DNA from 3 places in the Paenibacillus sp. J22R98 genome. Region 1 is predicted to be linked to each of the others. Evidence: riboswitches for the same ligand, from Rfam matches in the RefSeq annotation. Region 1 holds a riboswitch; each other region holds the start of a gene.
The links. Region 1 has a riboswitch for cyclic di-AMP ahead of AC50Y3_RS29685 (hypothetical protein). Riboswitches for the same ligand answer to the same signal wherever they lie in the genome.
Positions count from the first base shown of each region.

Region 1 (4,285 bases):
CAGCAGCCATTGTAATCTCTCCTTAAGTTTAGTGCGGCATGGCCAGATGTTCGGCGATAGGTCCCAGTGCAAGTGCAGGGAAGAACGTAAGCGCTCCGATCACGAGAATGATCATGATCAGAATACCCGTGAACAATGGCGTATTCGTGCGAAGCGTTCCTGTGGTTACCGGTACAACACGCTTCATAGCAAGAGATCCGGCAATCGCGAGCATGGCAATGATGGAAATATAACGGCCGAACAACATGACCAGACCGATTCCCACATTATAGAAGTCGGTATTCGAGGTCAGACCGCCAAATGCGGAACCATTGTTCGCTGCGCCGGACGTAAAGGCATATAGTACTTCGGACAATCCATGCGTACCTGCGTTCGCTATGGACGCGGTAGCCACCGGCGTTGCGAGTGCAATCGCAGTCGGTGCCAGAATGATCAAAGGATGAATGAGAAGTGCAATTGCAGCAAGCTTCACTTCTTTTCCTTCAATTTTCTTGCCGAGGAATTCAGGCGTGCGTCCAACCATCAGACCGCAAATGAATACCGATAAAATGAGATACAACAACCCATTGAGGAGCCCAACGCCTTTGCCGCCGAATACGTTATTCAGCATCATTTCGGCGATCGTAACAAAGCCGCCCATCGGCGTTAACGATTCGTGCATATTGTTTACGGCCCCTGTTGTTGCAGCCGTCGTAGTTGCCGCAAACAAGGCGGACTCGGAAATACCGAACCTAACTTCCTTACCTTCCATATTTCCGTGAAGGCCAGCCGCATCTAGAGCTGGAACGCCTCTGTACTCAGATACAAATATGACTGTAAGCATAACCAAGAAGATGAGTCCCATAGCCCCAAATACAGCCCAGCCCTGCTTCTTGTTCTTAATCATCAGACCGAATGCATAGACAAGCGCTGTAGGAAGCAGCATCATCGAAATAATTTGAACCATATTTGTGAGCGGTGTTGGATTCTCGAACGGATGCGCCGCATTCGTACCGAACCATCCTCCGCCGTTCGTGCCGATATTTTTGATGGATTCAAGTGTTGCAACAAGGCCCCTGGTGATCGTCTGCTGAGCACCTTCAAGCGTGGTCGCATCTACAGCACCTTGGAACGTTTGCGGAATGCCTTGGAAAACGAAGAATAAAGCGACCAGGAAGCTCAGCGGCAAGAATACACGCGTAATTCCGCGAACCATATCCACATAGAAGTTACCAAGATTATCCTGACGGCCGATGAGTCCACGTATGAACGCAATCGCTATAGCAAAGCCGGTCGCCGCCGACGTAAACATTGGAAACGTGATCGCAAGCAATTGAGACAAGTAAGAAAGTCCATTCTCGCCTGAGTACGACTGCCAGTTTGTATTCGTAATAAACGATACGGCTGTATTAAATGCCTGCCCTGCCGGCATATTGGCGATCCCGTCCGGATTGAGCGGCAAGAAGCTTTGAAACCGCAGAACAAGATACAGAAGAACCATCATGACGAAGTTGCTCAGCAGGACGGCTGCTATATACTTTTTCCATCCCATTGCTTCATCTTCGCGTACGCCCATCAAGCGATACAGCATGCGTTCGAAAGGACCGAACACACGATCGAGCCCCGTTTTTTCTCGTTGAAAGACTTTCACTAAATAACTGCCTACCGGCTTAACCAACAACATTAAGATGATAAGCGTTATGGCAACTTGTATGAACCCCATACTCATGTTATGAATCCTCCGCCCTTACCATTTAGAATTTTTCAGGTTTTACTAATACAAATCCAAGGTACAAGATTAGAACAGCTGCAATAATACCGACGATAATCATAGCGTTACCTCCCTAGGCTTTCTCACAAAACTTAAGAAATCCCCAAAATATAGCAAATGCAGCAACAAACAATACGACCATTGTAAAATCATTCATCATGTCTCTTTACTACCTCCCTGTACCTACAGCAATGAATTGAGAATATTTTCCCCAATAGGATGCAGACTATACTCCGTCACATTCAGCTGAATTGAAGTTTAGCTGCCCGATCGCAACCTTTATTCCCCCTCATCGGCATAGAGAAATCTTAATACGATTTGCTGTAAAAAGGGGGTAAAGAAACCTGCTGCCAGGTGTAAAAAAAATATAAAAATCGCCGTTATCGATGTTTAGAATGAGACATAGGCCTGCGAGTGATCGAATAAATACGAACGATCCCATAGTGCGCAATTGCGGTTGGTTATGCCTTTCGCTGTGCAATCCAGCTGCTCAGCCAAGCTCGTTAATGCGGATTCCATTAAATGTGCGCGTTCCGTTCCCCACGATTCTTCCTTCTGATGGATATAATCCAAACTTTCCGCTAGTGTAAGACCCTTGATTCGCTGGTAGATGGCCGTCCACTGCACGATGTCCCCCTTCAGGTTACAGCCGTGCATCTGGAATTCAATGAACCCACTTCCGCCGTCATTCGTGGTAATCGCAAGCAAACCGCAAATACAGTCTTCACTATGTCCGGGCAGCCTTTCATCGGTGAGTTCACCATCAAATTGAAACAGCTCAATCGCTTTAATCTTGCAATCTTTCACACTACTCACTCTCCTGATTGTTTGTTGGCAAATGATAGAAAACACAAAGAGGCCCGGGAGCAGAGAAACTCTGCTCCCGGGCCTCTTAAACAGCGTAAAGAAACAAGCTGTTGCTAGCTCGATTGAAGGGGGTTCTCTCTCATACGCTTACGAGGTTAGCTGTCGGATTCGGGCTTGAGAGTACCCTACCTTAACAAATAACACCTGTTATGGATTCACCCCAAGAAGCCGTTCTGATCGAAGTCGGCTTCCTAATTGGTTCCCCCGTTCCTCTTGCGAGGACTCAGCGTTTAAAGCAAGATTTGATGTTGTTGAATCAAATCTTATTCCTTCTCGTGATGCCTGTAAAACCCGATTTCAGTTCTATTTACGCCATTTTAATCGAAATGAGCGCATAATTGCGCTTCCATCTTGCGGACTCATTCTTTTCAATTGGATTTTCATAGGTATGCTTCCAAACCTTTCTGCGAAGACAGCAACAACAAAGGAGCTAAGCACATTCATCATGTCGCTTAGCTCCTTGTTCAATCCTATTATTTTATTTTTGTAACGATCCGTGAGGTAGCGTACTTTTATTTTGTAAAGCTAACTGCCGACAGCATTCGTGTGATTAGAGCGGCGCTTTCTGCACGTGTCGTCATCGAGCTCGCGTTAAATTTACCCGAAACTCCTTTGATCAGCTTGGCGCTCTCCAATTTCGTTACGGCATCCAGTGCCCAGCCGTGAATACTGCTCACGTCGCTAAAGCCGGACTCCGCTGCCGCTTCGTTATAGTGATAACCTGCGAGTCCCATCGCTCTGTAGAGAATGACCGCCATCTCTTCCCGTGTAATCGTTGCTGACGGGTTGAAGTTGCCTGCAGCGTCACCTTTCACGATGCCATAGCCTACCAACGATTGAACAGCAGCTGCGTACCAAGCATTCGCACTGACATCGTGGAACATCGAAGTCGAAGCTATGCCTTGCGTCTTCATCCCCAGCGCATTTGCCATCATGAGCGCAAACTCAGCACGGGTCACCTGTTGGTTCGGTTTAAACTCATCCGCACTAAAGCCTGCGATAATCATCTTGCCTGCCGCCGCTTCAATATCAGCGCGAGCCCAGTGCGTTGCAATGTCCTTAAACGTGTGCTTGTTGCTAAGAACAAGGTAGGTGCTGTTGGAAAGACTGTAAATATGAATGACTTTCCCATCTGTGGTAAACGGTACAGGCTCATACGACGTATTACCGTCAGCTCCTTTAACTTCTCTGACAACAGCAAGCTTGCTGTTGTCGATTGCAGTATCAAGTACAACGGTTCTCGCAACATACTGCGTAAATGTCGATAGCACGTGTTTCTTCCCATCTGTATCCGCTGCCGTCACCGTGAAATCAATCGCCGCAAGAACTTGATTACCAAGCTTCTCGGCGATTTGCTCCGCATCCTTATTCACGGAGATCATTACTTCGACGTTAGCTTCTGAATGATTGCCAAGCAGCGCGCTAATTTCTTCCATCGGCAGTGCATACTCACCGATCGATGTTTTTACCTTCAAAGTTGCCTTAGCCGAATCCGCCAGCAATTGACGAACAACATCGGCATCCAGAGAAACATGTACCTCGCCGACCTTCTCAGAAGTTGTTGCATCTACAGTGACTGTACCTTCCGCAGATGGCTTCAACGTCTCATCTACCTTGAGGGTGGCGATTTTGTTGCCGGCTGAATCCGTGGAGACTACCGGTTTGTCT
Region 1 is NZ_JBXENW010000019.1:30,998-35,282, forward strand. Features, by position in the region: gene kdpB (potassium-transporting ATPase subunit KdpB) at 1-10, opposite strand, end outside; gene kdpA (potassium-transporting ATPase subunit KdpA) at 29-1,702, opposite strand; gene AC50Y3_RS29680 (potassium-transporting ATPase subunit F) at 1,734-1,811, opposite strand; gene AC50Y3_RS29685 (hypothetical protein) at 2,141-2,557, opposite strand; cyclic di-AMP (ydaO/yuaA leader) riboswitch at 2,687-2,856, opposite strand; gene AC50Y3_RS29690 (DUF4350 domain-containing protein) at 3,130-4,285, opposite strand, start outside.

Region 2 (4,285 bases), on a different contig from region 1:
ACTAAGATTCTATCAAGAAAAGCAGCCTGTTTCAATTTAAATTTTTAAATTGTCAGGTAATCTCACATATTACCAAAATAAATGGATATCCACGGTCGTGAATAAATGTGAGCCGAAACCCCAGTATCTATTCTTCTCCAATTTCGATGTTTGGATTAAAATCCGCTACAACAAGCACATCCATGTGCCGACCTTCACGCAAAATGGTGTCGACCACGCATTTATGACGCAGCTTGCTCCAGAAGCCTTGACCGGATTGGCCAAGTACCATTTGCGTACTTTTCAGCACGTTCGCCTTCGCCAGCAAAGCAGCAGGTACATCGTTACGCGAGACGTTGCGCTCCACCTCGAATGTACCGCCAAGACGCGCCGTCAGCTCCTGCAGCTCTTCAATCCGCGCCTCTTCGCCCGGCATCGCTTCCGTTTGCACGTAATGGACATGCCAATCCGCTTTGAGCCGATGCGCAATTCGGAAACCGCGGCGAATGAGTCTCTCCGCTTTCTTGTTCACCGTGACTGCTACGAAGATCGACTCATGGCGACGCCATGGGCCGCGGAGCGAGCCGTTGCGTTCCCACGATTCCAGACGCTCATCGACATCGTCAGCGATTTCCCGCAGGGCAAGCTCGCGCAGCGCAATCAGGTTCCCTGTCTTAAAGAAACCGCAGAGGGCGTCCTCTACGTCATCATTTTTATAAATATGGCCTTCCCGCATCCGCTGCTGCAGCGTGTCAGGTGCCACATCAATCAGTTCAACCTCATCGGCAAGTCGCAGCATCATGTCCGGTACGGTTTCTTTCACAGCCGTCCCTGTAATCTGCTCCACCGCATCCTTCAAGCTTTCCAGATGGTGTACATTCATCGTAGCGATGACGGAAATGCCGGCGTCCAAAATCTCCTGTACATCCTCGTACCGCCGTTTATTTCGACAGCTCGGCGCGTTGGTATAAGCCAGCTCGTCAATCAGCACAACCTCCGGGTTGCGTGCGATAATGGCATCCACATCCATCTCCGAGTAAACCTTGCCGTCGCATTCAATGGACTTACGAGGCACAACCTCAAGCCGTCCGGCCTGATCCTGCGTTTCCGCACGGTCATGCGTCTCCATGAGTCCAACTACAACGTCGATATCTTTGCGCAGCAAATCATTGCCCTCGCGAAGCATCATATAGGACTTACCCACTCCCGGCGCTGCGCCGACATAGACCTTGAATTTCCCGCGGCGAATCCGCTCGATCTTCTTCTCTACCTCTTGCGCGCTGAGCCTCCGGTATGGTTCGGCTGTCAGCTTCGGCGTCGCCCGTTTCGTTGGGAGCACTCGCTCGCCCTCATGATCGGCTCTGTCCGCCATGAAGAAAACGTCGATGTTGCGCATTTGTTTCAGCACGCTGCCCGCGATAGAGCCTTGTGCGATCTCCTGTGCACGCGTCTGCTTGGAATGCCCCATGACGATGCGGGTTGCATTGATCAGCATCGCGTATTTAATGAGCGCGCGCGGAATTTGTCTTCGATTGCTCACCGTAATTTCTCTGAAGCCCGCATCCACCTTCTCGGTCAGCTTCAGAATGGAGCGCTTGAAGTCATCCCGTTCCTTCGTAGGCTCCTGGCTCGAATCCACGAAGACGACAACCTCCAGGTCGCCGCTAAGACGCTTCGCAATTTGCTGACCGCGCCGGATATAGATGGAGCCATTCCAGTGATACTGCGCCGCTACCAAGATGCGTTCCGTAGCGCCGGACGGACCGATGAAGCCCTGCTCCTCGCGGTATTTCTCCAGCGACTCATTCACGCCCTCGGCCATCAGCCGCAGGGCAATCTCTCTGAGCTTGCCAAGGTTCCCGCGCTTGAGCAGCCCGGGATCTTTAATATTGTTTAAACGCCCTTCATTTAGGCGTGACAGAATCGTTTCCGGCGATGCATCGATAAGCCTTACCTCATCCGCCAATTCCAGCAGATCCGCAGACACTGTACATTCCGCCGAGATACCTGTCAGCTTCTGCGCAAGCTCGGTTATCCCCTCGAGTTCGTATACATTCACGGTTGTGATGATACTGATACCGTGACTCAGAAGAAATTGGATGTCCTCCAGACGCGTCGGGAACTTCGCTTCCGGACGGTTCTCGTGCGCCAGCCCGTCTACGAGCAGCACCTCCGGATTCCGTTCCAGAATCGCATCCAAATTAAGATCTTTCTTCTCCACGTCCCCCTTGTACCAATGAATGCTCGGGATCCGCTCCAAATCAGCAAGCTGCTCCACCGTTTCAGGCCGGCGCATCGTCGATACTGCGCAGATGACAACCTCAATGCCTTGCTGCTTAAGCGCTTGGCCTTCACGCAGCATATGATAGGTTTTGCCTGAGCCACTCACGGCACCAACATAAATTTTAAGACGGCCGCGATGAATTTTGGAGATGGATAAGAGCATTTCTTCAGGGGTTTTGCGGCGGTAACCAGCCATGACAACTTCGCCTTCCTTTCTACACCTTTAAACTTACATAATCTTCGCAAACTTATTCTTCTTTGTGTCCACCTTTATTCTAATAAACAGCACAAAAAAGAAGCCTGCAGGAATTGCCTCTTTAACACAGAGGAACGCCTCTCGCGGCTTCTAGGCACAAGTTATCATCAAAGTGTCTATATGCACGAACAATCGTTGCCTCTCGTATACGCTTTCGAGGTTAGCTGACGGATTCGGGCGTGAGAGTCGCCCTACTTAAAGCATGGACCGAGCGGTCCGTTCTTCAAGATTCACCCCAGTTGAGTGGTTCCCCCGATTTCTAATCAGAAATTCAGCGCTATAGCAGAAGATTAAGCATGAATCGTATGTTACGCCTGCGCATGTCTTTTGTAAAGGAATGCCGCAAACGGTTTCGTTCTCATTTCCAGCCAACTGGCGCGAATATAACGCTTACAATGGAGTCGATCGCAAGCAGTCTCACTCTACCTCACTAATTTGCCGTTTCTCGCAAATAAGGCGAAATAGAACGGACTGCCCGCTTCTTCTCCTTAGTTATAACCGAAGCCCATCTCAATTAACCGCAATAATAGACCGATCAGGAAACCGCAAACGGCACCATTGACCCGAATCCATTGCAGGTCCTGCCCAACTTTATCTTCTATTAACTCCACCAGCTGATCATTGTCGAGCCGATCGAGGTTCTCCTTCACGAACGAGCCGATCTTCGTGTGATTCCGTTCAATGAGTCCGGCAACCTGCCCTTTCAGCCATTGTTCGGCATCCTGAACCAGTCCATGGTTGGCTTCCAAGCGATCAAGAAGACCCTCCAGCATCGGCCATACCTTAGCTGCAAAATCCTCCGAATGGAGAAATGTGATTCCCTTCTCCCGCAAGGATACAAACATGCGCGTCATCTCGCTTTCGAGATCAAATGAAGCGAGCAGCTCATCGCGCAGCGCATTCAGCTGTCCGGTTTCGGCCAAACGGGAAATCAACATCTCGAGCCCTTGATGCAGATGCTTCATAATAACAGCACGCCGATTGGTGCCCTGAACCTTGAGCTCATGAATCTTCGTCAAAATAAAGGATTGCAGCATCGTGCCCAGTTTATCCTCATCCAAATACCCGATGAACGCGTTGACCGCAAACTGCATCAGGCCGCCTAAATTCAGCCCTTTTACAAGCGTCATCGCCGCATTGCCCAGCTCGCGGCGCATCCCCTCCGTGCTCGCCCACTCTTCCGCGCGCTCCAGCAGCAAATCGAGCAGACGCTCATCTACGCCATTCTCCACCGCGTTTCGCAGGAAGCCGCGAAGCGCCGCTTCCAGATCAATGCGCTCCACCGCGGAGCGAATTTCCCCAGAGACAATAGGGACCAGCTTCTCCAGCTCTATCGTACGCAGCGCGCCTTCCAGCAGATGAGGCAGTCGCTCGCTGTGTACCGCTGAATGAGCTGCCCCCCGAAGGGCTGGCAGCAGCTGCTTTGCCAACTCGATCTGACGCAGCTTCTCGATCATGCTATCCTTAGCAAGCAGCCGATCTTCTAGAACGCGTACGATGCCGTCCGACATCTTCTGGCGATTGCGAGGCAGCAGCGCCGTATGCGGAATCGGAATTCGCAGCGGATGGCGAAACAGCGCCGTCACGGCAAACCAGTCCGCGAGCCCCCCGATGACGCCGGCCTCGAAGCCGACATGCAGCAAGCTAAGCCCTGCCCCGCTGAAAGGGATCGTGGCTGCGAAACCCGTTGCCATGATGCCCAGCGATATATTTGCTATATGTTTATTTTTTCTCGAATCGTTCGCCATGTTCTTCCTCCTACTAGTG
Region 2 is NZ_JBXENW010000010.1:84,005-88,289, forward strand. Features, by position in the region: gene AC50Y3_RS24390 (histidine kinase) at 128-2,458, opposite strand; cyclic di-AMP (ydaO/yuaA leader) riboswitch at 2,653-2,805, opposite strand; gene AC50Y3_RS24395 (DUF445 domain-containing protein) at 3,007-4,266, opposite strand.
Region 2: linked by a shared signal. The riboswitch ahead of AC50Y3_RS24390 (histidine kinase) and the one ahead of AC50Y3_RS29685 (hypothetical protein) in region 1 are both predicted to bind cyclic di-AMP.

Region 3 (4,285 bases), on a different contig from region 1:
TTATCGAAAGAGCGCAGGCTGCCGGCGTACATAAGCTCATCAATATCGGTTTCAACCGTGAAACCATTCCAACCACGATGGCACTTGCCGAGCAGTATTCCTTTATTTATGCCGCCGTCGGCTGGCATCCGGTTGACAGCATTGATATGCGGCCAGAGGATTTGGATTGGATTGCGTCGCTCTGCGATCATCCGAAGGTCGTGGCGATCGGTGAAATTGGACTGGATTATCACTGGGATACCTCGCCTAAGGATGTTCAGCAGCGTGTATTTCGCGAGCAAATCCAATTAGCTAAGCAGAAAAAGATGCCGATTGTTATCCATAACCGTGATGCCCATGAGGATGTCGTTACCTTGCTCCGAGAAGAGGGCGCCAAGGACGTTGGCGGCGTCATGCACTGCTTCTCCGGCAGCTGGGAAACGGCGAAACAATGTCTCGATATGAACTTCTATATTTCATTCGGTGGACCGCTTACATTCACCAATGCAAGGGTGCCAAAGGAAGTGCTTTCACAAGTGCCTTTGGACCGGATTTTGATCGAAACGGATGCTCCATATTTGGCACCGCATCCCCATCGAGGGAAACGAAATGAGTCTTCTTTCGTCCGTCTTGTAGCAAACACGATTTCGGAGATAACAGGTAAAAGTGTGGAGGAAGTCGGCAAAATAACCACGGAAAATGCAATGAAATGTTTTGGAATCTGATGAAAACGGCTTTGAAAGCAAGGATTTGGGACTATTCTCGTGATAAAACTGATTTTTTTTGAAGAAATTGCTTACTTTTCGCCTATTTTTCCTTGAAATTCGTTAAAATCGTCATTAATCAGTTCTTTACAATGTGGCGCGGTAGACGTTATGATTCATTTCAGAGCAACAAAACTTGTATTCCTTTTCCAATAAAACGCTTAATCTCCGATGATCGGAGAGCGGGGGAACCAATTGTTGAAACTGTTTGTAGCAAGAAGAAACAGCTTGTTCGTTTCTTCTCCTTAAAAACGTGTTCGTCGACTAAAGGGCGACACTGTTTTGTACAAAGGCAGACAGTGATAGACATGAAATTCTTCTTGGGGTGAATTTTGCGACCGGCGCAGCAATGTTAATCGTGCCATTAGCGAATAGGGCGACTCTCACGTCCGAATCCGACAGCTAACCTCGCAAGCGTCAATAAGAGAGATCAACCTCGTGAATGCAACTCCATGCTACCATTGTCTAATGGGAAGCCACGAAACAGATCCTCTGTCGTCGGGCTTCTTTTTGTTTGAAAGAAGCATAAACTGACGACAAAAGCTGTATTATGGAAGTGGTCCGGGGCGGAAATTGGAAAGAAAATCTCTATAGTCGCGTCTATGTAATCATGCGTAACAAAGGCGGCGGGGCTATGTAAGGAGGACCGAAGAAATGGGAGCACTCCAGCTTAAGGACACCCATGGGAAACGATCATCCAGCATGTCTTTCGCATTGCGATGGAAGCATGAGAACGTGCGTTTAATTGTACTAAGCGCCATGATCTCAATCGCTATGACTTTCATGTTTCTGGTGTTGTTGTACGGAACGGCTGACAAGCGCGTGTCCGTAGTAGTGAATGGACGAGAAACCATTGTCTCTACGAAGCAATGGGTCCTTCAACGCCTACTGGATGAACAAGCTATTGCAGTTGGCACTTATGATAAAGTGTCGATGCCGCTGGATGGCGGTATTAAAGACGGTGACCGAATCGTTATCGATCAAGCGGTGCCTCTTATTGTAAAAGCTGACGGCAAAGCAAGAACGTTGTACACGACAGAAAGAACCGTACAGGCGGCGATCGATCAGGCTCATATATCGATACGCAGTCAAGATAAGGTAGTACCTTCATTATCCTCGACACTTAAACCGAATATGATCATCTCGATCACTCGGATTGACACGAAGATCTCGGAGAGTACCCACCCCGTTCCTTTCTCCATTGTGAAGAAGGATAATCCCAAGCTTGCGCTAGGGAAAGAACAGCTTGTCCAAACGGGTAAACAAGGCACTGTCGTTAAGCGTTATGAAAAGACTTTCGAAGACGGCGTTCTAGTCTCACAGACACTGGTCGAGAAGTTGACCAAGTCACCATCTGTCGATCAGATCGTGTCAGTCGGGACGAAGAAGCCTGAGCCGAAGGTAACGATGCTAAGGGCGAATTCGCCGAGTGTATCTACCATGACGAAGCGGGGCGTTACATTCAGTGCAAAGAAAGTATTGAAGAACGTAACCCTTACGGCTTATTCAGCCGGCTTGGCTTCAACAGGTAAAGGAAAGAACCATCCACAGTACGGCATAACCGCATCGGGATCACGCGTTCAGGAAGGCCGTACCATTGCGGTCGATCCGAAAGTCATTCCGATCGGCTGGTGGGTGTATATCGAAGGGATCGGTTTCCGCCGTGCAGAGGATACGGGCAGCGCAGTCAAAGGCAACAAGATTGATGTTTATTTTGACAGCGAGTCGTATGCCGATAAGTTTGGTCGGAAGCGGGGCTATACCGTATATGTGCTTGGGCCGAAGAAGCCGGAAGCCGTATAGGAAGTATTTCCGCGGTATGAACATGCGTATCGTATTTCGAACGTAAATATGCCATCATAAGAAGAGGCGATGCCTCTTCTTTTTGCATGTTGTACGGAAGGGAAGGAATGGAGTCCCATGATTAAAGAAATCATTGTAGTAGAAGGAAAAGATGATACAGTTGCCATCAAGCGAGCCGTAGATGCAGAAACCATTGAGACCGGGGGTTCGGCTATAGGCGAAGCGGTTATCCGCCGCGTTATGTTAGCTCAGGAGCGAAGAGGCGTTATTATTTTTACCGACCCTGACCATGCAGGCGAGCGAATCCGCAAAATCGTAGCGCAGCGAGTACCAGGCTGCAAGCACGCCTTTCTCCCACAGGAAGAGGCGCTCTACAAAGGAGACATTGGTGTCGAGAACGCATCACCGGAAGCCATTAAGCGAGCACTCGCTAATTTGCGGACAGAAGCGACGTCTGACACTGCAGGTCTTGCCGAGGTTACGATGGATGATTTAATGCAGGCAGGTCTGCTCGTACATCCGCAAGCTTCGGATAGACGGCTGAAGATGGGCAATCTGCTCGGAATCGGCTATGCGAATGGCAAGCAGTTCTATAAACGCTGTTCGATGTTTCGCATCACGCGCGAGGAATTTATGCGGGCTCTAACCACGATGGAGCAGGCGAGCGAAGGAGATCAATAATGACAGAGGGAATTAAGGCGGGTGTCGATGTTGCTTCACCGAAGCGGACGAAAGACATTATCGCCAGATACGGTTTCACCTTTAAGAAAAGCCTCGGTCAGAACTTTCTGATCGATCAAAATATTTTACGCAACATCGTCAGTGCAGCTGAGCTGGATGAGACGAAAGGCGCGCTTGAGATCGGACCGGGTATCGGCGCATTAACACAGAAGCTGGCACACGCTGCAGGGCGCGTAGCCGCAGTTGAGATCGACAATCGGCTGATTCCGATTCTAAGGGATGTATTGGCCGATACGCCGAATGTGCACGTCGTACATGGTGATGTGCTCAAGCTTGACCTCGCCGAACTGCTGAAGGAGCAGTTTGCCGGGCTCACAGGCGTAAGCGTCGTAGCGAACCTGCCGTATTATGTGACGACACCGATCCTCATGAAGCTGCTGGAAGAGAAGCTGCCGCTTGAGCACATCGTCGTCATGATCCAGAAGGAAGTCGCGCAGCGGATGGCTGCTAAGCCCGGCGGCAAGGAGTACGGCAGCCTTAGCGTTGCTGTACAGTACTATTGCGTGCCTGAGCTTGTATGCATTGTGCCGCACACGGTATTCATTCCGCAGCCTAATGTCGATTCCGCGGTGATTAAGCTGTCGCTTAGGGAAAAGCCGGCTGTTGAAGTCGAGGACGAAGCGCATTTCTTCCAAACGGTTCAGGCCTGTTTCGCGCAGCGCCGCAAAACCATTGCGAACAATTTGACCGCTTATGTAGGCAAAGTCAATCGCGAGAAGCTCGGACCGCTGCTTGAAGACATCGGCGTTGATCCGTCCCGGCGCGGGGAGACCCTGTCGCTTGAAGAGTTTGCCGCATTAAGCCGTGCCCTGCTGGCTGCGGACTTACAAGCAACTAACTAAAAAATAAAAGTGAGCGCACCATCAGGGGCGTCTCCCCATAGGATAGACGAAGAGGTGATTTGCCCATGAAGCAAGGGGACCTGGTCGTCCGCAAATCCTATGGCGGGGACGTCCTTTTTCGTGTTGCGACAATTCTAGAACAGACAGCCATCCTGA
Region 3 is NZ_JBXENW010000016.1:10,631-14,915, forward strand. Features, by position in the region: gene AC50Y3_RS28555 (TatD family hydrolase) at 1-704, shown strand, start outside; cyclic di-AMP (ydaO/yuaA leader) riboswitch at 892-1,175, shown strand; gene AC50Y3_RS28560 (resuscitation-promoting factor) at 1,398-2,546, shown strand; gene rnmV (ribonuclease M5) at 2,664-3,227, shown strand; gene rsmA (16S rRNA (adenine(1518)-N(6)/adenine(1519)-N(6))-dimethyltransferase RsmA) at 3,227-4,129, shown strand; gene yabG (sporulation peptidase YabG) at 4,195-4,285, shown strand, end outside.
Region 3: linked by a shared signal. The riboswitch ahead of AC50Y3_RS28560 (resuscitation-promoting factor) and the one ahead of AC50Y3_RS29685 (hypothetical protein) in region 1 are both predicted to bind cyclic di-AMP.